Regions from separate parts of the Hoeflea sp. AS16 genome, predicted to be linked through region 3. Evidence: predicted binding sites of a transcription regulator. Region 3 holds the regulator's gene; each other region holds the start of a gene.

Region 1 (10,515 bases), on a different contig from region 3:
GATGCGGGCTTCGGCCTGGGCCGCATTGGCATGAATGTTGCGATGGGAGAGGACCACGCCCTTGGGGGTGCCTTCCGACCCCGAGGTGAAGAGAACAACGGCAGGATCACCGGCTTTGACAGGCTGCAGCGGTTTGCGCCAGTTCAGGAAGGCGCTGGCCTTTTCCTGCCAGGAGATGCTCTCGCGCATATCCTCGAGCCAGATGATGGTCACACCGGCTTTCTCGATGGCTGCGACCGGCGCTTCAAGGCCAGCCTTTTCGACAAAGGCGCGGCTTGCCAGCACGATGCGGATCTTTGCGGTCGACAAGGCCGAAACAAGGGCCGCGGGACCCGCGGTGTAGTTGAGCATGGCCGCGACCCGCCCGGCGGACTGCAGCGCGAGAAAGGTGACGATGGCGGCGTTGGCGTTGGGGAGCATCACGCCCAGGGCCTCGCCGGGCTGGCTCATTGCCGCGAACCGGACGCCGAGCACCCTGGCGCCGATCAGCATCTTCTTGTAGCTCAGCTTGCCGCCGAGCGCGTCTTCGAGCACGGGGCCTGCCTTGCCATAGCGGTCGGCGGCATCGCGAAACGCCAGAAACAGGCCGCGATCGAGATCGTTGCTGGCAAACCGCACCTCTGCCAGCAGGTCATGCACCCGGTCTTCGTCGCGTGGCGCTGTCGCTCCATTGCTGGCCGGGCTGATGACGCCGAAATCGAGAAGGCCGGACTGCGCCAGCCTGAAGCGTGGCAACAGATGGCGGGGTGCGCTGGAGCGTGGATACGCCGACCAGATGGACAAACTCGATCCGCGCACATGCATGGCGCGCATGACCGCGCCGTGCTTGCGCGCGAAACCCGCCAGGGCCTTGTAGGCCGCAAGAGTATCGCTGCCAGGTTCTGCGTCGGGCGGGCAGGGCACAGTGACCGCGCGCCCGGAGGCAAGAGCGGCTTCGATGGCGGCAGCGTCTCCGGCATGCGCTGTGCGGGCGAAGAGGCGCATGCCAAACAGGATCAGCGAGCGCTGGTCGTCCGGATGCAGCACATGCAGGCAATCCCGGTCGAGAACCGACCACAAGACCGCCGCGTCGAGACCTGACTGGCGCGGATAGACATGGACAACCGGACGGTCAGGAGAAGGGGCAGGTGAGCCAGGTGACTGTTCAGGCAAATGAAGCCGGAAAAGCGTCTTGAGCTTGACCAGCGCGATGGCCTGCGCGAGCCCGGAATTGCGTTGACGCGACACTTTAACAGCCGCAAGTAAACCGGCTGCCAATATTATGATTATCAGCGCTACCGCAAAGCCCGCCATCTACAACATCCTCCATGCCTGCCGGTCCATGAAGGTGGTTCATCCCTGAACCGGGCGAAAGCTCCCGTCAGTCAGCCTAGAGCCGATCTTGTGCGAATGGAACCGGTTTGATTGTCCGGCGGAGATGCGGGGGTCGTTATTCCGGCAGCCGGTAGTCGAAGAACCGGTTTTCAGCGACCCGGAACAGTTTGCCGGTCTCGGTGCATGCCGGCGCACAGAGCGGGACCAGCTTGGCCGCGACTTCGGAGGGATGGGGCAGGGTATCGGGGTCTTCGCCCGGCATGGCCTGCGCCCGCATCGCCGTCCGGGTGGCACCCGGATCAATCGAATTGACCTTGAGCGAGGTCTTGTTTGTTTCCGCGGCCCATACCCGTGCCAGGGTCTCGACGGCGGATTTGGAGGCGGCGTAAGGCCCCCAGAAGGCGCGTGCCGAATGGGCGACGCCTGACGACAGGATCAGCGCCCGGCCGGCATCGGACTTGATCAGCAACGGCTCGACCGAGCGCATTACCCTCCAGGTGGCGGTGACATTGACTGCCATCACCTTGTCGAACACCTTGGCCTCGACATGGCTGACAGGCGAAATGGTGCCGAGCACACCGGCATTGGCGACGAGAATGTCGAGCTTGCCCCAGCGCTCGTTGATGGCTCCGCCGAGGCGGTCAATGGCGGGCATGTCGGTCAGGTCCATCGGTACCAGCGTGGCGCTGCCGCCGGCTGTCTGAATGGCGTCGTCGAGTTCCTCGAGCCCGCCGGTGGTGCGGGCCACGGCAATCACGTGTGCGCCATGCTTGGCAAGCGCCAGCGCCGTGGCGTAACCGATTCCCCGGGAAGCGCCTGTGACCAGCGCGATACGTCCTTCAAGCAATGCCATGATTCCAGTTTATCCGTTGTTGGCCAGCAGCGACAGGCTGCGCACATTTTCCAGATCTTCCTGATCGGTGAGCACTGTCGGGTAGTCTCCGGTAAAGCAGGCATCGCAGAATTGCGGGCATTCTGCATTGCGCCCCGGTTCGCGCACGGCGCGGTAGAGCCCGTCGATCGAGACGAAGCCGAGACTGTCCACCCGGATGAAATCCGCCATCGCCTCGACCGACATGCGCGAGGCGAGAAGCTTGGATTTTTCCGGCGTGTCGACCCCGTAGAAGCACGACGACATGGTCGGCGGGGAGGCGATGCGCATATGCACTTCGCGCGCGCCGGCTTCGCGCACCAGCTTCACGATCTTCTGGCTGGTGGTGCCGCGGACGATGGAATCGTCGACCAGCACCACGCGTTTGCCTTCGATCATGTTCTTGTTGGGGTTGAGCTTGAGCTTGACGCCCATGTGGCGAATCTCGGATGACGGCGCGATGAAGGTGCGGCCGACATAGTGGTTGCGGATGATGCCGAGTTCGAAGGGCAGTCCCGCCTGTTGGGAGAAACCGATGGCCGCAGGCGTGCCGGAATCGGGAACCGGGATGATGACGTCGGCATCGACCGGGCATTCCTTGGCCAGTTCCTCGCCGATCTTCTTGCGCGCCTCGTAGACATTGCGGTTCTCGATGGTCGAGTCGGGACGGGCGAAATAGACGTATTCGAAGATGCACAGGCGTGGTGACTGTTTCTCGAAGGGGAAATGGCTCTCGATCCCCTTGGACGTGATCACCACCACCTCGCCGGGCTGGACGTCGCGGACAAAACGGGCGCCGATGATGTCGAGCGCGCAGGTTTCCGATGCGAGAATATAGGCGCCATCAAGGTCGCCGATGCACAGCGGCCGGATGCCGAGCGGATCGCGCGCGCCGATCATCTTTTTCTCCGACAGTCCCACAAGCGAGTAGGCGCCTTCGATCCGCGACAGCGCATCGATGAACTTCGGCACGATCCGGGCCTTTTCGCTGGTGGCGATCAGATGCAGGATGACTTCGGTGTCCGATGTCGAGGAGAAAATCGAGCCGCGCTTCTGCAATTCGCGCTGCACGGTCAGTGCATTGGTGATGTTGCCATTGTGGGCAATGGCAAAGCCGCCGCCGGCAAACTCGGCAAAGAACGGCTGGACGTTGCGCAGGCCTTCGCCGCCGGTGGTGGAATAGCGGGTGTGGCCGATGGCGCGATCACCGGGCAGCCGGTCCATGACCGAGCGCTTGGTAAAGGTGTCACCGATCAGGCCGACATGGCGCTCGACGGAAAACTGCTGGCCGTCGAAAGCGACGATGCCGGCGGCTTCCTGACCGCGGTGCTGAAGCGCGTGCAGACCCAGAGTGACAACGGCTGCAGCCTCGGATTTTCCGAAGATGCCGAACACGCCGCATTCGTCATGGAAGTCATCGGCTTCGTTGTCGACCGGTTTCAAGCCACTGTCTGTCATCGGCGTCGAACCCTTCATGTAGACCCGCCGGATTGATCCCGGCCGGAATTCCTATCCGCTGGTGGCGGGAGCCGCATCGGATCCCGGTTCTTGCGAACCGCCGCCGCGCAGGCGTTCAAGGATCGTTGCATCGGCATCATCGGGCAGCATGTTGACCAGCTTGGCACCCAGTGAATCGAGCATCGGCTTGGATTTCGCGGTTACCACCCATTCAGGCTGCTTTGGCGAGGCCACCAGCCAGTTGAAGAACAGCATGGCGACAACAACCAGCAACACACCGCGTGCTGCGCCAAAGACGAAGCCGAGGGTGCGGTCGAGCGCGCCGATGCGGCTGTCGATGATGAAATCGGCAATGCGCATGGTGATGTAGGACACCACGATCAGCGCGATCAGAAACACCAGTGCGGCGGAGCCGATCATGGCGATCTTGTCCGACGAGGTGTATTTCAGCGCCAGCGGCGTGAGCAGGGGGTAGAGGAAATAGGCCGCGGCAGCGGCAGCGATCCAGGAAGCGACGGCCAGCACCTCGCGCGAAAATCCACGAACCATGGCAAGCACTGCAGAAAACAGCGTGATGCCAAGCAGGATGCCGTCAAGAAGGGTAATGGGCATGAAATCGCGTTCCGTTCAGGCTCTGCCTACCATTGCCGTTTCTGGCTCCCGGATAGGCTGAATTCAGTTTTCGTCCTCGTCACTTCCGGTCAGGGCCGCACCCTTGGACCCGGCAATGCGCGCGACCAGATCCGCCAGTGTTTCCATCTGGGCCAGACCGGCGCCCGACCTCGTCGGCAGGTCGGCGGATCCCGATGGCAATACCGCGTTGGCGAAGCCCAGTTTTTCGGCCTCCTTCAGCCTCAAACCCGTTTGCGCCACCGGACGGATAGCCCCCGACAGGCTGACTTCGCCGAAATAGACGCAATCGGCGGGAAGGGCAAGCCCGGCAAGCGAGGAAACCAGCGCTGCGGCCACAGCCAAATCGGCCGCGGGTTCCGCAATGCGGTATCCGCCGGCGATATTGAGGTAGACATCATGGCTGCCAAGGCGCACGCCACAATGGGCCTCGAGCACTGCGAGAATCATCGACAGGCGCGCCGAATCCCAGCCGATCACCGCACGGCGCGGTGTGCCCAGACTCGAAGGCGCCACCAGCGCCTGGACCTCGACCAGCACCGGCCGGGTGCCCTCGATGCCGGCGAACACCGCAGCGCCGGGGGCCTTGGCGTTGCGCTCTCCCAGGAACAGTTCCGACGGGTTGGCAACTTCGCGCAACCCCTTGTCGGACATTTCAAACACGCCGATCTCGTCGGTGGCGCCGAAGCGATTCTTGACCGTTCTGAGAATGCGGTAGTGGTGGCCGCGGTCGCCTTCGAAATACAGCACCGCGTCGACCATGTGTTCGACCACGCGGGGGCCGGCGATCTGGCCATCCTTGGTCACGTGCCCGACCAGGACCATGGCAGCGCCGGTCTGCTTGGCGTAGCGCACCATGGCGTGCACGCCGGTACGCACCTGCGTGACCGTGCCCGGCGCCGAACCGGCAAGGTCGCTCCAGAGCGTCTGGATCGAATCAATAATGACGAAATCGGGACGTTTGCCTTCGGCGAGCGTGGCGAGGATATCCTCGACATTGGTTTCCGCCGCCAGCAGGACGCCCGAATCAGCAGCACCCAGCCGTTGCGCCCTGAGCCTGACCTGGGCGACGGCTTCTTCGCCCGAAACATAGATCACCCGGTTGCCCTGCCTGGCGAGGGCGGCGGCGGCCTGCATCAGAAGTGTGGATTTGCCGATGCCGGGATCACCGCCGACCAGCACTGCCGATCCGCGCACGAATCCGCCACCGGTCACCCGGTCGAGTTCGCTGACCAGCGTGGAGATGCGTGGCGCTTCCTCGATCTCGCCCGACAGGCTGGCCAGCGCCACCGCACGGCCCTTTTTCGCCGCAGTACCAGGTCCTCCGCCAATGCCGCCGGTGGGGTCGTCTTCGACAATGGTGTTCCATTCGCCGCAACCATCACACTTTCCGGCCCAGCGGGCATGCACGGTGCCGCAGGATTGACAAACAAATTGAACGCGGGCTTTGGCCAAGGATCAGTTACCTCTGTTGCTGTCGCCGGTTTGTCAGGAAGATGACAGTTTGTCCACTGTTTGTTCTGTTTTTCCATGCTGATCCATGAAAAAACTGATGCAGTTTGGCCGCATTGCGCAGACGGCTGGCATTTATCCATCAACAGTGGCGGCTGTCGTCAATCCACATAGCTGCGCGCGTGACGCTGTCCGAGGCTGGTGAGCAATTCATAGCTGATGGTGCCGGCCGCGGTTGCTGCTTGTTCCAGCGAGACGGTTGGACCAAGCAGTTCGACCCAGTCTCCGGCATTCACAGCTCCATCGGGCAGGTCGGTCACATCGAACATGGTCAGATCCATGGTGATCTTGCCGATCACCGGAATGCGCGTGCCGTTGATGGCTCCGAAAGCGCCTTGCGGCACCGCAGACCGCAACGGTACGCCGGCGCCCGAGCCGTTCCGGTGAAAGCCGTCGGCGTAGCCCACGCCGCAGACCGCGATGCGGCTGTCGCGCGTCAGCGTGTGCGCGGCGCCGTAACTCACTGTCTGGCCGGCCTTTGCATTGCGGATGACAAGCACGCGTGTTTGTGCGGTGACAACTGTGCGCATCCGGTTTGGAACATCCGACACCGGATCGCCGCCATAGAGCGCAATGCCCGGGCGCGTCAGGTCGTGATGGGGTGCTGATCCGAGGAAAATGCCGCCGGAATTGGCAAGGCTCGCCTCGATCCCGGAAAAGCAGGGCCTGATGCTGTCAAACAGCTTGATCTGCTCTTGGTTCAGCGGATGATCGGGATCGTCAGCGCAGGCGAAATGGCTCATCACAAGGCAGGGAGGCGGTGCGCTGCCCTGTGAATGCGCTGCAGCTTCCTCGGGTGTCAGGCCCATCCGGTTCATGCCGGTGTCGATATGCAAGGCGTAGGCGCGGCCATCGGCATTTGCGCACCAGAAGGCGGCTTGTTCCGGCGAGTTGATGATCGGGATCAGGTCATGCGCCAGTGTTTGCGCGAACGAGCCTTCGAAGACGCCGTTCAGCACGTAGATGCGGGCGTCGGGCAGCAATGGCCTCAGGGCCGCGGCCTCATTGGCGTCAGCGACAAAGAAGTCCCTGCAGCCCTCGCGGGCCAATCTTGGCGCAACCCTGTCGGCACCGGTTCCGTAGGCATTGGCCTTTACGGCGGCGCCGCAACGGGCGCTGCCGGACAGGTCACGCATCTTCCGCCAGTTTTCAGCCAGTGCGCCCAGATCAACGCTCAGGCGCGTTGTGGTGGCGGAGGGGGAGCCGTGCTCAAAGGTGCTCGCGGATGACGTCACAGCGTAAACCTACTCGTCGTGGACAAATTGGTCGTAGGAATTGTCGGCCAGATCCTCGAAGCGGGTGAATTCCGCCTGGAAGGCCAGCTGTACCGTACCGGTCGGTCCATGACGCTGCTTGGCGATGATGACGTCGGCGGTGCCCTTCACCTTCAGCATCTTTTCTTCCCAGGCGAGGTATTCCGGGGTCTTGATGTCGGCGGCCACTTCTTCCTGGCTGCGGCGTGGCTCGCCATTCTTGACGTAGTATTCCTCACGATACACGAACAGCACCACGTCGGCGTCCTGCTCGATCGAACCCGATTCACGCAAGTCGGAGAGCTGCGGACGCTTGTCCTCGCGGCTTTCCACCTGACGCGACAGCTGGGACAGCGCGATGATGGGAACATTGAGTTCCTTGCCGAGCGCCTTCAGGCCGGTGGTGATCTGGGTGATTTCCTGCACCCGGTTGTCGCTCGACTTGCCCGAGCCGGTCATCAGCTGGATGTAGTCGATAACCAGTACGTCAAGGCCGCGCTGGCGCTTGAGACGGCGGGCGCGGGCGGACAATTGGGCGATGGAAATACCGCCGGTCTGGTCGATATAGAGCGGGACCTTCTGCATCATCTGCGAGCAGCCAACCAGCTTTTCGAAATCGGCTTCGTTGATCTCGCCACGGCGGATCTTGGACGACGAAATCTCGGTTTGCTCGGAAATGATACGTGTTGCCAGCTGTTCGGACGACATTTCGAGCGAGTAGAAGCCGACCACGCCGCCATTCTTGGCCTTCATCGAACCATCGGCTTGGACCTCGCCCTCATAGGCCTGGGCAATGTTGAAGGCGATGTTGGTGGCAAGCGAGGTCTTGCCCATACCCGGACGTCCGGCAAGCACGATCAAGTCGGAATGCTGCAAGCCGCCCATGCGGGCATCGAGCGACGAGATGCCGGTGGAAATGCCCGACAGTCCGCCGTCGCGCTGATAGGCGGCGCCGGCCATGTCGATGGCAAGCGACACGGCGTCGTTGAACGACTGGAAGCCGCCGTCGTAGCGGCCGGTCTCGGCGAGTTCGAACAGGCGGCGCTCGGCGTCCTCGATCTGGGTGCTCGGGGGCATGTCGAGCGGCGCGTCAAAGGCGATGTTGACCATGTCCTCGCCGATCGAGATCAGCGAGCGCCGGAGCGCCAGGTCGTAGATCGCCCGGCCGTAGTCCTCGGCGTTGATGATGGTGACGGCTTCGGTGGCCAGACGGGCGAGATACTGCGCCACGGTCATGTCGCCGACCTTGGCATCGGCGGGCAGGAAGGTCTTGATGGTCACCGGGTTGGCGGTCTTGCCCATGCGGATGATGTCGCCGCCGACCTCGTAGATCTTGCGGTGCAACGGTTCCTGGAAGTGTTCGGGCTTGAGGAAGTCGGAGACCCGGTAAAAGGCGTCATTGTTGACCAGTATCGCGCCGAGCAGCGCCTGTTCGGCCTCGATGTTTGACGGGGCTTCGCGAAACAGCGGACTTTTTTCGGCACGGGCCGGAATCGGCTCTATCTTGCGGGCTGCATCATTCATCTTCTGGACTGTCCTGAACTTGGTGCGGGCGGCGTTGGCTTGCAATAACGAAAGTGGGTGGCCATGTCAGCGCATGGCCAGCCCAAATTCGAAGCGAATCGCCGAAGCACCAATGTTGTGCACGTTGTCCACACTTGTCCACAGCATCGTGCGGCCAAAGTTACGGTGCAGCGACAAATGCGCTTTGGAAGGGTTGTGTCGCCGACCGAATCGGGCGGGGCTCAGGAGCCCGCGAGGAAACTCTCGCAATCCAGCAGCGTGGCATAACCGAACGAGAGTGCGCTCATGAATGCCGCATGGACCTGTTCCGCCGGCACTGCCACGCCGTCAAATTCCACATCCCGTGCAGCACAGGCGTCATGCACCAATGTGACCGTGTAGCCGAAATCGGAGGCAGCGCGGGTGGTGGCGTCGATGCAGATCTGGCTCATTGCACCGACGATGATGACCTTGGTGATGCCGCGTCCCGACAGAGTCGCATGCAGTGGGGTGTTGTGGAAGCTGTTCGGCGCGTGCTTGAGAAACACTTCCTCGCCGGCCTGCGGCGCAACTTTCGGGTGGATTTCGGCGCCTGAAGTCCCCGGTCTGAAGAAGGGCGCGTCGTCGGAGAGCATCTCGTGGTGGATGTGAACGATCATGTGGCCGTTCTTGCGGGCATGGGCCAGAACCTTCGCCGCGTTGTCGCTCGCCTGATCCATCCTGTTCAGCGTCCAGCGGCCGCCATCGAAATAGTCATTCTGGATGTCGACGAGAATGAGGGCTGTGTCAGTCATTTCGGGTCTCCCTTTGTTGAGAGCCAGAGATTTGCACATGGCAGCGGATACGATATATTGGCGTATATGACAAAGATTATGCAGAATCCGCCAAATCGAAGCGGACCGGACCGGTCTCTCGCCCTCATCGCCTATCAGGGCGTTCAGGAAGCCGCAGTGCTGGGGTTGGCCGACCTTTTCGACACGGCCAACAAGATCAGCGCGGAGCAGGGCGGTGTCGTCATCAATGTCGAGGTGCTCAGACCGGGCAGGCTGCCTCCGGTATCGGTTCATTACGACGCGTTGATCGTGCCTCCCAACAGAAGCGATGCCCGCGGGGAGGCAGACCGTGAGTTTCATGGCTGGATTCGCGCCCGGCACGGGGCGGGGACATTGACCGCGTCAGTGTGCGCGGGACTGTTCTGGCTGGGGCATGCCGGGCTGTTGGCCAAGCGGCCGGTGACAACCCACTGGGCGCTGGAAGACGAGGTTCGCGCAGCCTTTCCCGACGCCGACCTGCAGCCCGAGCACCTGTTGATCGACGACAGTGACATCATCACCGCCGGCGGGATGATGGCCTGGGTTGATCTGGGGATGTTCTTCGTCGAACGCTGGCAGGGTGTCGAGGTGCTCAGCAGCACAGCCCGCTATCTGCTGATTGATCCGGGCAAGCGCGAACAGCGCAACTACCGCAGCTTCCGGCCCAATCTCAATCATGGTGACGACACCATTCTGACGCTGCAGCTCTGGATGGAAGGGCATGTGCAGGACGATCTGGGAGTGGAGGCGCTGGCGGCGCACAGCAATTTGTCCGGGCGGACTTTCCTGCGCCGTTTCAAGGCGGCGACGGGTTTGAACCCGAATGCCTACGTCCAGGCGCTTCGGGTGGAAAAGGCACGCGGGTTGCTGGAGAGAACCCGCGACCCTGTCGGTGCCGTCGGCTGGGCCGTGGGGTACCATGACCTGTCGGCCTTTGGCCGGGTGTTCCGGTCGGTCACCGGGCTGACCGCGGCAGAGTACCGGCGTCGCTTCAGTGTTCTGGATGTGCGGGCGTAGCGCGACTTGACGACTGGTTGCGGCCGGAATTTCTATTCATCGAGCGCAGTGCCGGAACTGGAATCGGTCCCCAACGGCAGCAGCATCTCCGATTCAAACGCGATGTGGCGCCGCATGGCCTCGAAGAAGCCGCGCAGCATGTAGC
Region 2 (10,515 bases), on a different contig from region 3:
CGTCGCAACGGATGGCCGGAGCCCACGGAGCTTTGGCCGGCGGAAGGCGGTGAGGTTTGGCGCGCGGGGCCGCATCGCGGGTCAGACGCTTGCGTTAGTATCATCCCGGCCAGCATGGACGCCCGTCAGCCAGAAGTGGAGCTGACAGAAAGGCTAGTCGTGCGAAGGCCGGAACCGGTGGCCCGGCCTGGCCGGCCCCGGCGGCGTTTGCTGTGTGTCGCACTGCCCGGCGGGCTGGCCGGTCTGCGCGGTTCGCATCCCACTTGCAACGCCGGCCTGACAAGTCCCCGGGCGCATCTGGCGGGTTGCCTCGCCATGATGCCCAGGGGAGAGGGCGGGTTCGGCCCCAGCAAGCCGAACAGGACGAAACCGCGCCAGGGCTTGAGGTGATGCGTTCGCAGGAGGAGTTGCCCGCCCGTGCCCGGAAGGCATGGGCCTCCGTCACCGGCGGGGCGCGGGAGACTGCGCCAATGCCACTTCTTCCACCACCACGGGCCAGCCGCCCGCGCCCCGCACTCCGGTTTGACCCCAAACCCCGGACTGCCCCGAACTGCCCCATACCGCCGGCGAAAAAATTTTCGCGCGCGGGGTTTTGGCGTGTCCCCCACCGTCGTCATCCTGGGGCTTGACCCTGGGACCCATTCCGCGATCTCTCCCAGCAATGTGTTGTCCGGATGGATCACGGAATGGATCCTCGGCTCGGGGGCCGAGGATGACGATTGAAAGGCCCGGGATGCCGACGGGCAGGATCCCTCAACCCCGTCATACCGGATCGGGGTCCGGCATGACGGAAATCGGGAGGCGTCCGACAATCACGGAAACAGCGTGTAGGACCGCTCGATCTGGTCTTCGCTGGCGCTGTCGTCATTGCCCTCATAGGTCGGGTCGATTTCGTAGCGCTTGAGCACGAACTGGCCTTCCGCAAACGCCCATGTTCCCGCCGACCAGGCATCGCCCAGCCCGCGCCATTTGGCAAAACTGTTCAGCGTCTGCGTGTCAGCCTCAAAGCCGGAATTGACCAGCGTCGCCGTGGTTGAATACCCGGTCACTTTTGGCGGATTTTTCAGCTCGGTCTGGGTCTCGTCGCCATCGGCATAGTCGATCTCGTACGTCGGCTGGGCAAATGTCATCAGCGACAGATCGCCATTTTCCGGCTTGAAAACATAGGCCTGCACCACATTGTAGGCACCGGCCATGCAAAACAGCTGGTACAGCGTGGCGTGGCTGTCCGGATCATCCGCACCGGCCCAGTCGGGTTTCCACGACAGCGCAATCGCCGCGTCGGCAAAGCCGTCGTCATCTCCAAATGGCGAGCTCTCGTCGCATTGTCCGGGCAGGGCGCTCAGCATGAAGCCGCGCGCAACGCCAATCGCCGTGGTGTCGGTATCATCGGCAAGTGCAGGCGCTGCAAGACACGACAGGCAGACCGCACTCCACAGTGCATGTTTCATGGCCAATCCTCCGGCGTCCGTGCGGCGCTGATCCCAGATCACCCCGCAATCATGCGCTCCGCCCCGGAATTTGGCAATATCGCCCGCAGGCCCCGCCTCAGGCCGCCTTGGTGACGTGGTATTCCTTGATCGCCACCATGTCGATCATCTTCCAGCGCTCCGCCTCGTAGCCGAGCGAGAACTGGTCGGCGGCCAGGAACACCGGGTCGCCGTCGAGATCGCGGGCAATGTCGCCGCGATGGGTGGTCACGAAGCGTTCGAGATCGGCCTTGTCGGCCGACGAGATCCAGCGGCAGACCGAGAACCGCGCCATTTCGAAACTCACCGGCAGCCCGTATTCCGCGTGCAGCCGCTCCTTCAGCACGTCAAGCTGCAAGGCGCCGACCACGCCGACAATCGCCGGCGATCCGTCCTCGGGCGAAAACAGCTGCACCACGCCTTCCTCGGCCATCTGCTGCAGCGCCTCTTTCAGCTTTTTCGCCTTCATCGCATCCTCAAGCCGCACCCGGCGCAGGATTTCCGGCGCAAAGTTCGGCACCCCCTGGAAAACCAGCGCTTCGCCCTCGGTCAGCGTGTCGCCGATCCGCAAGGTTCCGTGGTTGGGGATGCCGACCACATCGCCGGCATAGGCCGTGTCGGCGATCTGCCGCTGCGAGGCGAAGAAGAACTGCGGCGCCGACAGGCTCATCGGCTTGCCGGTGCGCGCCAGCCGCGCCTTCATGCCGCGCTCGAGCTTGCCCGAGCACACCCGCACAAAGGCAATGCGGTCGCGGTGATTGGGGTCCATATTGGCCTGGATCTTGAACACGAACGCCGTCATCTTCGGGTCGGTGGCTTCCACCGTCCGCGTGTCGGCCACCTGCGCCCGCGGCGGCGGCGCCAGCTCGCCCAGCGCGTTGATCAGATCGCGCACGCCAAACGCCTTCAGCGCCGAGCCGAAATAGACCGGCGTCAGATGCCCTTCGCGAAACGCTTCCAGATCAAACGGCCGGCAAGCTTCCACCGCCAGTGTCGCTTCCTCGATAAAGGTTTCGCGCTCGTTCTCCGGCAACAATCCGGCAACGGCGTCGGACTCCGGCCCGTTGACCGGCGTCAGTTCGGTTTCCTTGTCGGATTTGCGGATCGCCGATTTGGCCAGGTGATAGGTGCCCGCAAACGACCGGCCCTGTCCGATCGGCCAGGTCATCGGCGCGGTGTCAAGCGCCAGCTTCTGCTCGACCTCGTCAAGAATTTCAAACGGATTGCGTGCCTCGCGGTCCATCTTGTTGACAAACGTGATGATCGGAATGTCGCGCAAGCGGCAGACCTCGAACAGCTTCAGCGTCCGCGGCTCGATGCCTTTCGCCGCATCGATCACCATCACCGCCGCATCCACCGCCGTCAGCGTCCGGTAGGTGTCATCGGCAAAGTCTTCATGGCCCGGCGTGTCGAGCAGGTTGAAGACGTGGTTGTCATACTCGAACGTCATCACCGAGGTGACCACCGAGATGCCGCGCTCGCGCTCGATCTTCATCCAGTCCGAGCGGGTCTGGATCCGGTCCTTCTTGGCTTTCACTTCGCCGGCCAGCTGGATCGCACCGCCGAACAGCAGAAGCTTTTCGGTCAGCGTCGTCTTGCCCGCATCCGGGTGCGAGATGATGGCGAAGGTGCGGCGGCGGCCGACTTCCTCGGCAAGTGGTTCGGGCATCGTCTGACAATTCCTGTTGATTGCGCTGCCTTCTATCGTCTTGCCGCCCGCCATGCAATTGACCTCGGCCCGCCAAGCGTAAAAGCTTGGCCGATGACCCACCCCGTTTCCCCCTCCGGGCCCGCCCCGGAACTCCGCATTGTCCGCCTGCCGCATGGCGAAGGCCTTGACCTTCCGGCCTATGAGACCCCGGGCTCGGCAGGCATGGATCTGCGCGCCGCGGTTGGCGAGGATGCGCCGCAGGAGATCGCCCCGGGCGGCCGCTTCGCGGTGCCCACCGGGCTGGTCATGGAAATCCCGCAAGGCTTCGAAGGTCAGGTCAGGCCCCGCTCCGGTCTGGCGCTCAAATCCGGCATCACCTGCCTCAACACGCCCGGCACCATCGACAGCGATTACCGCGGCGAGGTCAAGGTGATCCTCGCCAATCTCGGTGCCGAACCTTTTACCGTCAGCCGCGGCATGCGCATCGCCCAGCTGGTCATAGCGCCGGTGGTGCAGGCCCGTGTCACTGTTCATGACAGCGTGAGTGAAACCGTCCGCGGCACCGGCGGTTTCGGCTCGACAGGAACCCGATGAACCGGCCGCTCACCGTCATCGACATGCACACCGGCGGCGAGCCGTTGCGCATCGTCACCGGCGGTTACCCGGACTTGCCAAAAGGCACCATTCTCGAAAAACGCGCCTATGTTCGCGATCACCTCGATCATCTGCGCAGGATCCTGATGTTCGAGCCGCGTGGCCACGCTGACATGTATGGCGCGCTGCTGGTCGAGCCCGATCTGCCCGGCGCCGACCTGGCGGTGCTGTTCATTCACAATGAGGGCTACTCCACCATGTGCGGCCACGCCATCATCGCGCTGGGGCGTTATGCGGTGGACCAGGGGCTGGTCCCGCCGGGCAGGGACCTAACGCAGGTCAACATCGAGTGCCCCTGCGGGCTGGTCCGTGCCGAAGTCACCATGCGTGACGGCAAACCCGCAGAGGTCGGTTTCGAGAGCGTGCCGTCCTTCCTGTTCGCCCGCGATCAGGCGCTCACGCTCGATCATTGCGGCAAGGTCAATTTCGACATTGCCTATGGCGGCGCATTTTATGCGCTGGCCGATGCAAGCCAGTTCGGTCTCGAGTTCGGCCGCGACCCCGTCTCGGCTTTCGTCGAGGCGGCCGACGCGCTGACCAAGGCTGCGCAGGCGGCAATTCCGCTCAGCCATCCCGATGCCGATGATCTGGCCTTTCTCTACGGCACCATCCTCACCGATGGCCGTGATACCTATTCTGATGTGCCGACCCGCAATGTCTGCGTCTTCGCCGACCGGCAGGTCGACCGCTCGCCCACCGGCTCCGGCGTCACCGCCCGGCTCGCAGCCATGCACGCCCGCGGCCAGATCGCGGCCGGCCAGGCGCGGGTCTTCGAAAGCATCACCGGCAGCCGGTTTTCGGGCTCGGTCGCCTCGGTGACGACATGCGGACCGCATCCGGCGGTCAGCGCAAATGTCTCGGGCCGCGCATTCTATTCCGGCAAGGCCGAATTCATTGTCGAGGATGATGATCCGCTGGCGGCGGGGTTTCTCGTCCGCTGACGGCGTCCGCCTCGGGTTGGAATTATTTTTCACGCCCAGCTTCATCCGGGGTATTATATTGCGCGAGACCGGCTGCGCTTTCGGCGGAGATGGCTCGTCTGCGCACGCTGTGCTGTCTAAAGTCACGGCAACACACAAGGAGCCTTTCCATGTCCGCCAATTCAGCTGAAACGCCCGGCCGCGGCCGCGTCTACGATTCAATCATCGACACCATCGGCAGCACGCCGATCGTCCGTCTCTCCAGACTGGCCGCCGCCGACGGCGTCAAAGCCGAAATCCTTGCCAAGCTGGAGTTTTTCAATCCGCTTGCCTCGGTCAAGGACCGGATCGGCGTCGCCATGATCGAGACGATGGAAGCCGAAGGCCGGATAGCGCCGGGCAAGACCACGCTGGTCGAGCCGACCTCGGGCAACACCGGCATCGCGCTCGCATTCGCCGCCGCCGCCAAGGGCTACCGGCTGATCCTGACCATGCCCGAAACCATGTCGGTCGAGCGCCGCAAGATGCTGGCCCTGCTTGGCGCCGAACTGGTGCTGACCGAAGGCCCCAAGGGCATGAAGGGCGCCATTGCCCGGGCCGAGGAACTGCTTGGCGAAATCCCGGATTCGGTGATGCCGCAGCAATTCGAAAATCTGGCCAATCCGGAAATCCACCGCAAGACCACTGCCGAGGAAATCTGGAACGACACCAGGGGCGGGGTCGATATCCTGGTCTCGGGCATCGGTACCGGCGGCACCATCACCGGCGTTGGCCAGGTGTTGAAGGCCAAAAAGCCGGGCGTGCAGGTCGTGGCGGTGGAACCGGCAGATTCACCGGTGCTGTCGGGCGGCAATCCCGGACCGCACAAGATCCAGGGCATTGGCGCCGGTTTCGCCCCCGGCGTGCTCGATACGAAAATCTATGACGAGATCGCCAAGGTGACCAATGACGAGGCCTTCGACATGGCCCGCCGGGTGGCAAAACTTGAAGGCGTTCCGGTCGGCATTTCCTCAGGCGCGGCACTCGCTGCCGCCGTCAGGATCGGCCAGCGGCCGGAAAACGCCGGCAAGCAGATCGTCGTCATCATCCCGTCCTTCGCCGAGCGCTATCTCTCGACCGCGCTGTTCGACGGCCTGGGTGACTGAAGCCTGTTCCGTCCTGTCTCGGAGCAAGCATACTCGAGGTATGGTTGGGCCGGAGGGCGTCAAAACACGCTGATCCGGTTCGCGCCTGCCCCGGCAGACCCGCCTCACGCCGCCGTGGACACCCGTTCGGTGCCGATGCGGTAGGAGATCGCCTCGGCCAGGTGGATACGGCCGACGGTTTGCGCGCCGTCGAGATCGGCCAGCGTTCGCGCCACCTTGAGAATGCGGTGATAGGCGCGCGCCGAAAACCGCATTTTCTCGGCCGCATCGCTGAGCAGCGCCTGTCCGCCCGCATCCGGCTGGGCGACTTGTTCGACCAGCGAGGTGGAGCATTGTGAATTGGTGCGGATATCGGCACGGCCAAGCTCGCGGTAGCGGTCCTGCTGCATGGTTCGCGCCCGCGCCACCCTGGCTGCCACATCGGCGCTTGCCTCGGTCGGCTGCGGCTTGATCAGATCCTGCGCGGTCACCGCGGGCACATCGATGCGGATGTCGATCCGGTCCATCAGCGGCCCCGAAATCCGCCCCTGGTAATCGGCCTGGCAGCGCGGGCCGCGGGCGCAGGAGTGGCCTGGCTCGCCGGCCATGCCGCAGCGGCAGGGGTTCATCGCCGCGATCAGCTGGATATTGGCCGGGTAGCTGACCCGGTGATTGGCCCGCGCAATCACGCTTTCACCATTCTCCAGCGGCTGCCTGAGTGAATCGAGCACCTGCGGGGTGAATTCGGGGAATTCGTCGAGAAACAGGATGCCGTTATGTGCCAGCGACACCTCGCCGGGACGGGCGCGCAGGCCACCGCCAACCATCGCCGCCATCGAGGCCGAATGATGCGGCGCGCGGAACGGCCGCCGGTCCGACAGCTTGCCGCCCGCCAGTTGCCCGGCGATCGAATGGATCATCGAGACTTCCAGAAGTTCAGGGGCTGACAGCGGCGGCAGGATCGACGGCAAGCGCGCCGCCAGCATCGATTTGCCGGATCCTGGAGGCCCAACCATGATCAAATTGTGCCCCCCGGCCGCCGCCACCTCAATGGCCCGCTTGGCGGTCTCCTGGCCCTTGATGTCCGTGAGGTCCGGCATGTTGGCGGGCGCCGCCCGCATCGCAGGCACCGGGCGTCCCAGCACCTGCGTGCCGCGGAAATGATTGGCAATGGCGATCAGCGAGCGCGGCGCGATGATGTCGATTTCCTCGCCGGCCCAGGCCGCTTCCGGCCCGCTTCCTGCCGGGCAGATCAACCCCTTGCCCAGTGCATTGGCGCCGATTGCCGCGGGCAGGGCGCCGGCAACGTTGGCAATGGTGCCGTCAAGTGAGAGTTCGCCCAGCACCACGTAGCCATCAAGCGCATCACCCGGAATGGCGCCAAGGGCCGCCATTAGTCCGAGCGCGATCGGCAGGTCGAAATGCGAGCCTTCCTTGGGCAGATCCGCCGGCGCCAGGTTGACGGTCACTTTCTTGGCCGGCAGCGACAGCCCGGAGGCATGAAGCGCGGCCTGCACCCGTTCGCGGCTTTCGGCCACCGCCTTGTCGGGCAGCCCGACGATGTGCATGTTCACCTTGCCCGGCGCGATCATCACCTGAACATCGACCGGCACCGCCTCGATGCCCTGGAATGAAACCGTGCTGACCCGCGCAACCATGTTTCCGGCCCCCTCATGTTGCCTTCCCATCCGCGCCCGGCACTCAAGTGTTTCCCGTTATGCGCGATCCGGAATGAATTGAAACACGACATGCGGAATAAAACAAGAACAATACGACAACGATTACACCAAATAGGTGAGAAGTGGTTGTGCCGGGTTGTGGGGAGGAGGCCCGATTGAGGTGTTCCTGTGCAATGTATCCGAAACAGATCAGTCTCTGTGCACAGCGCGTGTCCGCTTGGCACAACTAGAAATAGGCAAGCGAAATCCGGCGTTGCGGAGTGAATCCATTTTTGCGAGTCATGGGTCCAAATTATTATGATCAATTGATTCGCCAAGGAAAAATCATCATGCAGTCTGGACGAGTTGAAGCCTTTGTTCTCTCTGGCGTTGCGGCACTTGCGCTGTCTGTCTCCCCTGTAATGGCAGGCGACGCGGCCGCCACCTCCGACTGGCAGGGCTTTTATCTCGGCCTCGCATTGGGCGGCGCTCACAGTGCGGCCAAGCCTGACACCGGTGTCGTCTATGGTACGGGCTACTTTAATGATGCTGGGGGTGCGAGCGATCGGGATCAGATCAACCCGATCCTGCAACGGCGAATTGACGGGCAGGATCTGACCGGATCCGTGCTGGCCGGATATGATTTCCAGTCTGGCAACTTTACATACGGCTTGGAGGGTGATCTCACCTTCATGGGGTTTTCCCAGACCCAAAGCGCCGGCCCGGTGAATTACGATACCGCCCCGGCCAGCACATTCACCACCCGAACCACCATTGAATCCGATTTTCTGCTCAGCCTGCGCCCGAAGCTCGGTTACGTCAGCGGCCCGTTCCAGTTCTATGTGTCCGCTGGCCCGTCGGTCAGCCGGTTCAAGATGACCCATCACTATTCCGACACCCATAACGGCGGCAGCAGCGTGACATTCTCTGACAGCAAGACCGCGCTGGGCGTTTCAAGCAGCATTGGCGTGGGCTACATGCTGTCCGATGGCTGGGTGCTGCGCAGCGACTATGTGTTCAGCTACTATCCGGACATTGCCGGCGGCAGTTCCGAGCTCAACGGCGACGGCAAGACTGATTTCACCTATGGGTCTGATTTCCAGTCGCACAATCTGCGTCTGGCCCTGATCAAGCGCTTCTGAGCCGCCCGTCAGCGGCTCTTCGATGACAATTTGCGCGATGTGCACATGATTGTTGCCCGGGCGGGGTACAAATTCAGCGGAATCTGAATTACCTCAATGCATGGTCCGGGCGCTGCCCGGTGAATTCGGCACTAGACCGGATACCGTCTTGCAGTCAGTCCGGCGCGGAGCAGTAGAATGGCCTTTCTCGAAAATGGCGAGCATCTTTTTGTCATTGACCTGACCTACATCACGGCGCTCGAGAACATTGACCCGCTGGTGGCACCCCATATGGCTTTCATTGAGCGCAACTATGCGGCAGGCCTGTTCCTGGCTTCGGGCGCCAAGGTTCCGCGTACCGGTGGCGTCATCATTGCCCGCGGCCGCTCGGTCAAGGATATCGAGGAACTGATCACCGCCGACCCGTTTCACATGGCAGGCGTGGCCCACTACAAGATCACCGAGTTCGAGCCCGGCAGTGTCGCCGCCGCGCTGAAATAGCCGGTTTGCCGCGCGCTGCGGGCCTTAGCGGCGCTTTGATTCCACAGCATCCCAGAACAGTGCAGCCACGTCCGCGCCGCCGAAATTCCTGATTTCGCGAAGCCCGGTGGGCGAGGTCACGTTGATCTCGGTCATCAGGTCGCCGATGATGTCGATACCGACCAGAATGAAGCCGCGCTGTTTCAGCGACGGGCCGATGCGGGCGCAGATTTCCTTCTCGCGCTCGGTCAGTTCGCTGTGCTCGGCACGGCCGCCGGCATGCATGTTGGAGCGCGCATCCGTCTCCGCCGGCACCCGGTTGATCGCGCCGACAGGCTCGCCGTCGATCAGGATGATGCGCTTGTCGCCGGCGCGCACCGAGGAGAGGTATTCCTGGGCGATGAACGGCTCGCGGTACATCTGCGCGAACATTTCCAGAAGCGAGGCGAGATTGCGGTCGTCGGGTTTGATGTGGAACACCCCGGCGCCGCCATTGCCATAAAGCGGCTTGAGGATCATGTCGCCGACCTCGGCGCGGAAATCATTGATCGTCGCCGGATCACGGCTGATCAGGGTCTTCGGCATCAGGTCGGGAAATTCGGTAACGAAGATCTTCTCCGGCGAGTTGCGAACCCAGGCCGGATCATTGACCACCAGCGTTTTCGGGTGAACCCGCTCCAGGAGGTGCGTCGAGGTGATGTAGGCCATGTCAAACGGCGGGTCCTGCCTGAGCAGCACCACATCCATGTCGGCGAGGTTGATCTTTTCCTGCGGTCCGAGCTCGAAATGATCGCCCTCGACATCACGCAGGATCATCGGTTCGGCAACCGCCTGCACAACCCCGTCGCGCATCGACAGCTGGTCCGGCGTGTAGTGAAACAGCTTGTAGCCGCGGTTCTGCGCCTCCAGCGACATGGCGAAGGTGGAATCGCCGGCAATCTTGATCGAGCGCACATGGTCCATCTGGACCGCAACATTCCGGATCTTGCTCATGGGTAGGGTGTCTCCGCCAATCTGATGCACTCACATAGGGCGTGGGTGGGGGGGATTGCAACGGGGGAGGCGGATGGAATTGGGGAAGGCATGGAGGCGCCGCAGGATGAATTGGTGGGACAAAGGTCAAGCGACGGGCAACTCGTCTGCGTGACACCCGACGGTTCCCGGACATCCTCAAAGCAAGGCCAAGAATCCAGAACGCTTGCGAAAGCTGTCAACGGATGGCGTGCGGAAAAATGCCGGTTACCGGTTTGTGTAGGTGTATCTACCTTGAATAAAAGCCGAGGAATTGTGTGGGTATGTGAATAAAGCGTGAATAGTCGCATTATCAATTGTCTTCTGGTTGACCGGCCAGCTGTTTGGATTGAGTGATATTCAGAACAAAAGAATTGATTACCATGCATACTTAGAAACAGAAAGCAGTTCTGACTATATGGGAGTT
Region 3 (10,515 bases):
CGCGATTGTCCGCGCCCTCCGGTCCGGTCATGCCGGGCGGCTATGACTTTGCCTTCCGCGCCTTTGTCGACCGCATCGGCGCACAAGGCTATTTCTATCGCGCGCCAGTCGAGGCAACAGTGTCATCGAGCCGGGCGGAGACCGCGGCGGGTTGGATCCAGTCGTTCGGATTGGGGCTGAGGAGCATGAGGGAAGATGTGTCCGCCAGGATCCGCGAGGTCTTGCCGGGAGACCCCGGCGGCATCGCCGCAGCCCTCGCAGTCTCTGACCGGCGCGGCATCAGCAAGCCGGTGGTCGAGGCCTTGCGCGCAACCGGGCTTGCCCACATCCTGGCGATCTCGGGACTGCACATGGCGCTTGCCGCCGGGACGCTCTACATCGGCATCCGCAAGGGGCTCGCGGTCTTCCCGGCTCTCGTGGAAGCCTGGCCGGTCAAGAAAATCGCAGCCGTCGGCGCGATGTTGACCGCCACCGCCTATCTGCTGATCTCCGGTGGCAGCGTTTCCACCCAGCGCGCCTGGGTGATGCTCACCATAATGCTGGTCGCGGTGCTGGCAGACCGGCCTGCCTTGACCATGCGCAATGTCGCGCTGGCGGCAATGGTGATTATCCTGATCTCGCCCTCCGCGGTTGTCGGCCCAGGCTTCCAGATGTCCTTTGCCGCCACCGCTGCATTGATTTCGGCCTATGCCGCGATTGCCCTTCGCGCCCGGCACAGATCCGCAGCACCGGGCAGCAGTGCCTCCGGATCAGCACCGCGCCGCTGGCTCGCATTTGCGGCAAAGGCCTTGCTTGGTCTGGCTGTCACGTCGCTCGTTGCCGGTCTCTCCACCGGGTTGTTTTCCGCCCATCACTTCCACCGGGTCGCAGGCAACGGACTTCTGGCCAACCTGCTGGCCATGCCGCTGGTAACATTTGTTGTCATGCCCGCCGGACTTCTGGCAATGCTGCTCATGCCATTCGGCCTGGATGCCTGCCCGCTGAAAATCATGGGGCAGGGGCTTGAGGGCGTCATTGCCGCGGCAAATTATGTCCACGGCCTCGGCGGAGATTTCAGTGTCGGGCAAATACCGCTGACGGCCACCCTGATCGCCGGGACCGGCTTCGTAATTCTGGTGTTCCTGAGAAGCCGGTTGCGTCTTGCCGGGCTGGCGCTGATCGCTGTCGGTCTGATGTTCACCCTGCCGCCGATGGCTGGTCCAAGGCCGGACATTCTGATCAGCGAAACCGGTCATCTGGTGGGATTGTCCAGCCCGTCGGGACTGGCAAGCAACGCCGCGCGGCCCAACAGCTTCGTGTTCGGCCAATGGCAGACGGCCATGCGTGGTGCGCCGCATCTTCCACCTGTTGCCGAGCCAAACATGAAATCCGGTTCAGATCCTGACGCAGCCACGGAGCCGGTCGCCGCCATCCTCGAACGCTTGCTTGCAGCCGCCACGCTGCGGCCGTCACGTTTTCAGTGCGCCGGCCGGGGCACCTGCGTGGCGATCCATGCCGGGGCTGCGATTGTCGCGACCGATCAGGCAGCACTGATTGGTGCAGCGTGTGACCAGGCAGATCTGGTGGTTGTCGCGATCCCGGTCTACATGATTTCCTGTCGTTCAGGCGCCATGCTCATCACATCGCGCAGTCTGCGCCGCTCGGGTTCACTGGCGATTACCGTCAGCCGGGAGGCGCAATCTGCTGCCGGGGGACAGGATGGATATCAAAAGACAAAGGCGAGCCCCCGATTCAAGGTCAACGCCGCACTGCAAGGCGTCATCCGGCCGTGGACGGTCCAGCGCTATTATGAGTGGCGAACCGGAAAGTTCGATCTGCCCGGCTGAGCATTGAGCGTTCGCCGGACGTGGCGTCTGGTCAGTGGTAACGCCGGATCAGGCCGACAAGCTTGCCCTGCACCTTGACCCTGTCAGGCCCGAAAATCCGGGTTTCGTAAGCCGGGTTTGCGGCTTCAAGCGCAATCGACGCGCCCTTGCGGCGAAACCGCTTCAGCGTCGCTTCCTCGTCATCGACCAGCGCCACGATGATGTCGCCGGGGCTCGCCGTCGACATGTTGCGGATCACCACCGTATCGCCATCGAAGATGCCGGCGTCGATCATCGAATCGCCCTTGACCTCAAGCGCGTAATGGTCGCCGGGACCGATCATTTCTGCAGGCACGGTGATGTTGTGGGTGATGTTCTGGATCGCCGAGATCGGCACGCCGGCGGCAATCCGGCCCATCATAGGCACTTCGGCCACCTGCGACGGTTCGTCGTTTGCAGGCGTGGCGCGGCGCACGGGTTCAGGCTGCTTGCCTAGGCTGCCTTCGATGACGCTGGGCGAAAATCCGCGGCGCGGCTGCAGCGAGGCCTGGTAGCTGTCAGGCAGCTTGATCACTTCAAGCGCCCGTGCGCGGTTGGGCAGGCGGCGAATGAAGCCGCGTTCCTCGAGCGCCATGATCAGCCGGTGAATGCCGGATTTGGACGCCAGGTCGAGCGCATCTTTCATCTCGTCAAACGAAGGCGGTATTCCGCTTTCCTTCATCCGTTCATTGATGAAGAGGAGAAGTTCGTGCTGTTTGCGCGTCAACATTGGCAAATTACCCCGGTGGCCGGCCCGATGGTCGGAATGAAACAAAACCAGAACTCAGGTATCATGTTCCATATGTGTTCCGCAAGGGGTAAAGAAACAATGAAAGAACATCGGGGGTGCGAACCGTAAACGGGAACAGAACACGCAACGGGGTGATGGTTGCGCCAACGAATTCCGGATAATGGATTGTTTTCATTGGCAAACCGACGCGTTTCTACGCCAATTTGCCAGGGCCGGTTTGTGCTGCGTGATCACACAGGGCAGTCAGTTCGGACAACCCGGAGATCCTGTCTCCGGGAAGCGTGTAACCATTACGGCATGGCCTGCCGGTCAACGATTCGCAAGGAACTGACATCGTCTCAAACATCCTGCGAACCTGCAAAGTTACAAAGTTCTAGGTGCCAGTTGGTTACTGCGCGTCGGTAATGCGGAACATCGTAGCGAACCATTGCCGGATTTCCGCACCCATGTCACCGCAGCAACGAGCGGCGGTGTGAGACCATACCTTTGCCGGCTTCAGTGGATCTCCGAGATTGACCGGCTCGCAGATCATGAAGGCGTGCGATGGTCGGATGAGGTTGTTGAGGAAACCAATGTCACCGATTATTGCGTCTGAAATACCCAATTCCTGAACATTGTCGTAGTCTGTAGCCAGCGCCGTCAAAGCGGCGACGAGATCGGTATTGCGCATCGCCAATCCCGCCGGGCAGTCTGTTGTACTGCCATCGCCGGGTTTGATGGCGATGCCTCCGGCACTCAGGCAGTGGGCGATGAAATGTGCGCAATCCGTCTTGCCGGGTTGGTCATAGTAGGCACCGCAGGTGTTTGCCGTCTGGCCGCAATAGTCCTTCGCATAGGTTATCGCCTTCCAGTTGCTGAATTTCACCTTCCTGGGCGCGAGCGGTACAATTTCGGCCATCGGCTGTACATAATTTTCAGGCTCGATCCCCATCTGCTTCAGATATTCGGTCTCGAGTTTGGTCATGGCTGTCTCCTCGTATTGGCAGCGGCAGATAGAAGGTGGATCAGTTCATTCGTCGGGTAGTCAGCGGCATGGCGGGCGAGACGGACACGATTCTGGCCTGCGCTTCGGTCAGTCCTGCAAGTCGGTCCGCTCCCGTGGCTTCGCGGACATTTCCCGTGGCCGTTATCGTGTCGCTGTCACTGAAAAGCCAGGTGAGGGGATTGGGTTCCATCGCCTCCCCATTGCCGGCGCCGCTGTCCGTCCAGGCCTTGTGTGACAGATCACACCAGAATTCGGTGACGGGGGCTGCCGCCTGAACCCCGGCGATCTGCAGCGACAGGAATGAGCCGCCCGGCACGGGTGTTTTTTCGGTTCCCGCGTCCGTGCGCCTTCCATCAACAGCAATCAGGGTCTTAGCTATGGCGAGCTTGCTGTCGTCCGGTGCACCAGCATCGTGCGACAGCAGTAATTCAAACTGGCAGTACGGGCCATCTGCGCAGGGCAGATCGAATTCGCAGGCGTCGTCCTCCTTGGTGGCGGCTTCTAGACGAAACCGGATATTCGCAATCCCCTTCGTCGTGACCGGGAAGCGCCCTGTCAGCAACATTCCTTTCCAGGGGATTTGCGAACCTTCGGCTGGTCCCGTCAGGATCGATTTCAGATCGAGGTCGTAGGCGCCGAACTGCTCGTCGAGCGGTGATGCCAGGCCATAGGCCAGCGGCCGCGCCGGTGACTCGAGTTCGATCAGATGGATCTGTGGCTCCAGCAGATCGCCTGTCTTGAAGGGCAGCACAAGGTCCGCGCCGTCCGCCCTCATGATCGAGTGGAAGATTCGCGCCGGCTTGCCCAGCGCATGGTCGCGCTCCGTCACGATCACCGCCATATGCCTGTGAACGTGCTGGGCGAATGGCGAGGCCTGGACCGAGGGGCGGAGCCACACCGGCTGACCTGCATGGTCTTGGAAACGGAGAATGTTGTCGTCACCGCTCGCTTCACTAGTTGCAATGATATTCGCGAAGACGGCGGGTTCCGACACGGGCAGCGAGCCGTCGGAGGGTGAACGAAGAATTGATGCCACGTCGAAATTGCGTGCCGAACGCGTCCATTCGGCGAAGGTCGGCCGTGATGCCACGCAGTGGCGGATCGAACGTGCCCCCTCGACGACAAACGGGTTCTCCACACCGGTCGCGGGCGCCATTTCGCCTTCCGCGTCGGCGGGGATACTCCATTCCATTGTTGCAAGCAGGAGAGGTTGGTTGCCGCTGCCCTGCACACTTGTGCCGGCCGCATGTCTCCGAACACCGAGCACTGCCAGCAGATAGCGTTCCGGGGCAATCGGAGCATGCAGCAGCACCAGCGCCTCGAATTGGTCATTGACCTTGGCCAATTGGATGCGTTCCTCAGCCTCAGCCTTGATCTCGACCCGTTGCAGAAGGTGGCGCGCGATGTCCACTTTCCAGTGATTACCCTCGTACCCGACGGCAATGGCGGTTTCCTCTCCGATCCTTATTCCACCAGGCTTGGAAAATTCGATCCATGCCGTCTGTCTGCGAAGATCCACGGGCGTGCTTCCATTGGCATGAAAGGTCCAGCCTGGATGAAGGTAACGCAGGCTTTTCACGCCGAGGAAACTCTCCTCGAAGTCGAGCGGAGAAAGCGGGTTTTCGCCAAAGTCCTCGGCAAGCAGCATGAACGCGGTGTTCGCATAACGCGGATCCGTGGCCCTGGGTTCGTATGTGAGGCCAATCGGCCCTTCCACCTGCATGGCCACGCCCGTGGCCGGATCGAGATTGGGTGGACCTGCTTTGAAAGTCGATTGTCTCAGGCGTGGGTCCGGGCCGATTTCCTTGCGGGCGTCGCGGATCTGTACTCTGCCTTCTCCGTCGTCTTCGCCTGGAACTTTGGCGATTTCGAACCCCAGGCTCGTCTGCAGGCCGTAAACAATCCTGTCGGCGAGGCCGCCAACAGCATGGGGCGGCTCCTGCAGCACGGCCAGGATCGGTGGGGCGGCGGGTGTCGGCTCGGCATTGTCGGCGGGCGCTTTGGTCAACGGGAGCAAGGCACGCTGCTGCGGCCGCGTCGGTTCGATCCTGCCTGCATCCGCGAGGATTACCACGCGCTTGAGCCACGGATCGCCGGCCTCCCGTTGAACCGGGAGCCTGGCGTCACCGGGTTGCCTATAGGCGCCTTCGTAGCGCGAGCGCAACGTGAACCTGTGGCGGAACCATGTGGCCGTCGGCTCGTCCCACTGCACTGTCTTGAGCAGTGTTTTTTCCGGCAATGGCTCCAGCCGGACCGGGGGAGCACGCTCGTCGATGTCGTCACGCTGATGGAAAGCCTCTTTCTCGAAAAGCAGCAGGTCATCGTTGGGTTTTGCCTTTTCGGGATCGTCCGATGGTCGAAGGCTCAGATCGGCAATCGGCGTGCGGGTTCCCGCACCGCAATCCGGGTTTGTCGCTTGAGCAATTTGCAGCGGATTGATCCAGGAATAGATCGGTTTTCCGGTCGTCACCCAGCGTTGCGTTCCCACATCGATACGACCGACGATGCGCCAGGGGGCATCGGCGACAGGTTTTGACGGTACCTCTGCATAAAGCCCATAGGAACGCGCGTGGCTGAAGCTGTTGGCCGCGTCGGCATTGGGAAGCCCCGGAACGACCCTTATGCGTGCCTCGGCTTCTGCAATGAGGTCGGCCTTTCTGTCGTCAAAGACCGGGCTCATCGTTTCAAGTGTCAGGCTGTTTCCCTCATACAGAAAATACCGGGTTTCCCCACTCTGGTATTGCCCCACCGCGATCTGGCTGAGGCCCGCGTGCAGCGGGGCTGCTCCAAAACGTCCTTCGTCCATCAAGGCCGAATCGACAGCTGGCCGTACCCGGAGCAACGCCAAGGTTCCCTCTGGCACTGCAACCAGCACCTCACCAGTCATGTTGTCGTGCGTTATTTCGAAAGACGACCCAGTACCCGCAATCTTCACGTGAGCGTTAAAATGGGCGTCCAGAGCCTCAAGCATTTTCACCGAGTTGTCGACAGCATCTTCGCCCAGTGGCACAGGTTTGACGGTGCCGAGTTCCGGGGAAGGGACGAACACCGATTTTGGGCTTTTGAATTCATGGCCGAGGCTGTCGAGTGGCAAAAGTTCGAAAAGCAGGCCGCTGACCGCGAGGTCGGGCAGGCGGTCAAGAAGCGTGGCGATCTTTTCGTCAAAGACAGTGACAATGCGCGCGGTCCGTAATTTGTCAATGAACGGGTCCAGCGCTTCGTTGTCTGCGAACCCGGCGATAGCTGCCAGATCCGGATTGGCAAGCCAACGCTCGACGTCTTCGATACCCATCCGCGGATGGCTGACCCGCAGTTCCGCAGCCGTGCCGAACGAGCTGTCAAAGACACCATTTTTCCTGGCGAGCAGGAGCAGCGGCGGTTGGGCGAAAACCGGGGGCTCGGCCACTTGGCCAGATGAAACGACCGGTGGCTCGAAAGACAGGCTGCCCGCGTCGATCTCGAGCCTGAGCCAGTACAAGCGCGCTTCATCGACCGGCATTTCCATGGCAGCAGCGGTGTTGCCGTCCCACCGGACAGTCAATTGAACCGTGTTGGCCTTGCGCCTGGTAAATTCGATCTGCAGCGATCTGTAGCCTTTCGGGATCGACACCTCCACGGACGCTGTGCCTGGCCCTCCAACGGTGCTTTCAGGGCCGGCCTTGGGGTCAGAGAGGACGCTGATCGTCAGGGTCTTGGCGGCAACTCCATTTATATTCGCAACCGTTATCCCGATCGGCTCGCCATAATTGCCTGTTTCGTTGTCTTCGCTGTCCGTCTTGGTTGTGCCTGTGGCTGCTTTCTCTCCATGCGCCAGACGCAATGCGCCTTCGCCCGATGATTGCCGGAACAGATCCCGGACTTCGTGCTGAGACAGCGCAAGGCGGGGATAGTCCGCTGCCAGCGGCGCGACGTTTTCGAAAGTGGCGCCGATCCTCAAAGCATCGCCGGCGTTCTCGTCAGCCTGGAATTCGGTCCTGCCGATGGCTGTTCGCCGGTTGTAGGCAATATTGATTGGTGTGAGCCCCGGGACAACGCCATCGGGAAAGGTACTTGATAGCTCGATCCGCCATGGCTCGCTCGCAGATGACTGCAAGGCGAGTGGCAGCGTTCCGTCCACAGCGATCGCGAATTCGATCAGCTCATAGGATACCCCGTAGGCCAGCGGCGGCGAACCTGCCCAGTCCGGCGATGTTGACGGGTCGTAGTCGAAACTGTCGAGTCTGTAGACCGGCGCGTAGGCGTCGGCTACCGCCGCATCGGCTCCTTGTGGCTTGGTTTCGTCGAATATGCGGGATGCGAAGGGTCTGCCTTCATAGCCGATGAATGCCTTGGATATACCGTTGTTGACGATTGGTTTCATCGCGCCGAGATAGGGCAGGGAATCCAGCTTGGGGTAGGGATCAGGTCCGGGGGCGTAGACGCTCAGCCCGCAGACATTCGGGGTCCGCCAGGGTTCGCCCGGCGCGCGCAACAGCGCGCAAATGCCGCCGTAGCTGTGATTGAATGCAGTCGCATCGTCCGGATTGGCCGTTTTGGCTATCTGGATCGGCAAGGGGCGCGGCTGTAGGTCGGGCCGGAAGCGGGCCTCCGACAGGATCTCGTCCATTTCCCTCTCGGAGCCCTCGACCAGTGCTTCCCGCAGATACGGACGCAAACCGTTTGGCAGATGCCGGAGCGATGCTGCCAGGTGTGCAAAGGCTTCGCCGGAAGAAACAGGTGCAGGCGCCCCGGGCGCAGCAGGAGGCGGGCCCCAGCGTCGCTCGATAAAGCCATTGGCCCGGATGACGTCCGCAAGCGCCTGCCGCGCGCCGATACCTTCCCCGGCCGGTCCCAGTGATGCCGCCCAGGCAAACAGGTGGTTGTTGCTGCGCCGGATCGCCTCGAACCCGTTGAACGGCCCGTTGAGGAAGGCGGTGAAATCCGCCCAGGCCCTGTTCATTACTGTTTCGCCGGTTTTCTGCTGATCCGGCGTCAACCCGGCTGGCAGCAGCGACGACAGACTTTTGAGAGCACCGCCGTTACCGGTACCGGCAATCAGGCGGAGCGCGGCCTTTTCGGCGCCGGATTCGGTGCTCAACGCCAGAGCAAGGTCCTGCAACGCCTCCTCGAGCGCGGCAGCGATGCCCGGGTGTGCAGGGGCAGCCTTTAACAATTCCTTCTCGATTTCGGCCATCGCGGCAATCTTGTCGGCTTCAGTTCTGCTGTGAAGGGCGATGAGCCGTGAAAGAATCCCCGGTGCATTCTCAAGATCGAGAACGCGGCGCAACTCGGCAACAAGTTCCGTCTCATTTGCCGGCCCGCACAGCGGATTGGTGGCAATGGATTCTCTAAGTTTTTCCAGAATCTTGTCGCCATCGATGGTTGCGAGGCTGGCTTGAAGCGGCTCGCCATCCGGCAGCTCTTCCGACGCCTTCGCGCATGCCGTGAGCACTGCGTCGACAAGGTGTTCTAGCAGGTTTCCTTCTGCCGGTTCTTCACTTGTCGACAGGCCGGGCATTTGCAGTGTCAGCACGATCGGATCAAGCGCCGAAACACAGCCGGCAACCGCGATGTCGACGAGATCGAGCGCCACCTGGTCCGGCACCGGCGGTGCCGCCGGGTCGGCGTCAAGCCTGCCGATCCTCTTGAACACCTCGGGCTGTTGCAGCTTCGGCAGGGACCAGAAAAGCCCGTGGCACCGTTCCTCGAAACGTTGCAGCAGCGCCTGCGCTTCCGGTCCGCTTTGGGGCAGCGGGACGAAACCATCCTTGTCGACGATCGACCTCGGCGAAAGCGCTGGCTCGGGACCTGTCCAGATGTTGACAGTGTAATGGACCTCTTCCATCCCGTTCGGATAGGCAAGGCTGACAAGTTCCTCGCCGCCTTCCGCACGGTAGCCAAAGGCGGTGATCTCCATGGCATCCGTTGGCGGCGCCTCGTCAAAGACGAGCAGCAGCCATGCACGCGGGTTTGCAACACCGTCTGCCGCCTCGGTTGCCGGATAGACGCGCCGGCGCAGGCCGGAGATCTCCGCAACCGGCGCCATGGATTGGCGAAGTCCCGAAAGCGCATGACTTGCCTTGAGGCTGGTCGCATTGACTGCACCGACAACGCTCATCTCCGGGGTCTGCCAGAAGCTGTTCTCCTGCCCTTCATTGCGCGTGTCGAGCCAGCCCAGGATCCGGGCGGGATCGAGGGTCGCTTGTCCTTCAACCGGGCTTTCCGTGGTCTCGATAGGCCGCGCCTGAAGTGTGCGGGGCTCTCCGGCTTCAAGCGCCGCAATGACTGCCGCATCCAGTTCAATTTCGAAGAAACCGTAATGGAAAGCACTCTGGCGTTCGAGAAATCGCTCGTAGGCATCCCGCCCGGCATCTTTCTCACCTTGCCATTCGAAGCTCAGGAAGGCGGAGAACGTGCCGTTCGGCTGCGCATCAAACCCTGCGGGCTGACGGCTGACGGTGCAAAGGAAATGCTGATCGTGTCCCATGGCGAAACCTCATTTGAATGCGGCGGTCGCATTTTTGAGTTTGTTGACCTTGTTCTGAATGTCGTCGGAGGCCGTCAGGTCGGTTCTTGTCCTGGTCACGGTTTCGGATCGTCCGCCCCGCAGCTTGTATTGAACCTCGGTGCGGACATTGATCTTGAAGAACCGCGAAATGCGGATTGTCAGCACGAGCCGTCCGCTGGCATCGATCTGGCCGCTGTCGCGGTAGGTCAGGTCGAGCATCAGGCCGATATAGACACTGACGATTCCGCAAACGTCGACATTGCCGGCGACGACCAGTGACAGGCCGACAGAGAGGCTGCTGCTGTTGTCGTTGCCGATGAGCTTGCGGTACGAAAGCACCACGCTGAGCGCGATGAAGACCGACCCTGACACGGGACCGAAGGCAAAGCCGATTGCCGCCGACGCGCCGGCGCCCGCGGACACCAGAACCATGAGCTGTGCATCGAAC

What was found. Region 3 encodes LexA, which represses DNA repair genes until DNA is damaged. Its sites were predicted from a motif close to TGTTCNNNNTGTGTTCNG; they were not measured.
Region 1: a site for LexA is predicted at 5,779-5,796, ahead of radA (DNA repair protein RadA). Genes of this name have one in related genera too.
Region 2: a site for LexA is predicted at 7,570-7,587, ahead of WNY80_RS21145 (YifB family Mg chelatase-like AAA ATPase). Genes of this name have one in related genera too.

What each region holds. Positions count from the first base shown of each region.
Region 1 covers NZ_JBBMQQ010000001.1:275,764-286,278, forward strand. The annotation lists gene WNY80_RS01300 (AMP-binding protein) at 1-1,227, opposite strand, end outside; gene WNY80_RS01305 (SDR family NAD(P)-dependent oxidoreductase) at 1,430-2,170, opposite strand; gene purF (amidophosphoribosyltransferase) at 2,177-3,643, opposite strand; gene WNY80_RS01315 (CvpA family protein) at 3,695-4,255, opposite strand; gene radA (DNA repair protein RadA) at 4,319-5,728, opposite strand; gene alr (alanine racemase) at 5,887-7,020, opposite strand; gene WNY80_RS01330 (replicative DNA helicase) at 7,030-8,562, opposite strand; gene WNY80_RS01335 (cysteine hydrolase family protein) at 8,784-9,335, opposite strand; gene WNY80_RS01340 (helix-turn-helix domain-containing protein) at 9,414-10,370, shown strand; gene WNY80_RS01345 (hemerythrin domain-containing protein) at 10,403-10,515, opposite strand, start outside.
Region 2 covers NZ_JBBMQQ010000013.1:2,001-12,515, forward strand. The annotation lists gene WNY80_RS21120 (DUF1176 domain-containing protein) at 813-1,451, opposite strand; gene WNY80_RS21125 (peptide chain release factor 3) at 1,549-3,138, opposite strand; gene dut (dUTP diphosphatase) at 3,232-3,714, shown strand; gene WNY80_RS21135 (proline racemase family protein) at 3,711-4,715, shown strand; gene cysK (cysteine synthase A) at 4,865-5,839, shown strand; gene WNY80_RS21145 (YifB family Mg chelatase-like AAA ATPase) at 5,944-7,476, opposite strand; gene WNY80_RS21150 (outer membrane beta-barrel protein) at 7,758-8,618, shown strand; gene WNY80_RS21155 (YciI family protein) at 8,796-9,098, shown strand; gene gshB (glutathione synthase) at 9,123-10,070, opposite strand; gene WNY80_RS21165 (hypothetical protein) at 10,514-10,515, shown strand, end outside.
Region 3 covers NZ_JBBMQQ010000009.1:71,793-82,307, reverse strand. The annotation lists gene WNY80_RS18620 (ComEC/Rec2 family competence protein) at 1-1,826, shown strand, start outside; gene lexA (transcriptional repressor LexA) at 1,858-2,574, opposite strand; gene WNY80_RS18610 (amidase domain-containing protein) at 2,984-3,559, opposite strand; gene WNY80_RS18605 (hypothetical protein) at 3,600-9,476, opposite strand; gene WNY80_RS18600 (hypothetical protein) at 10,056-10,515, opposite strand, start outside.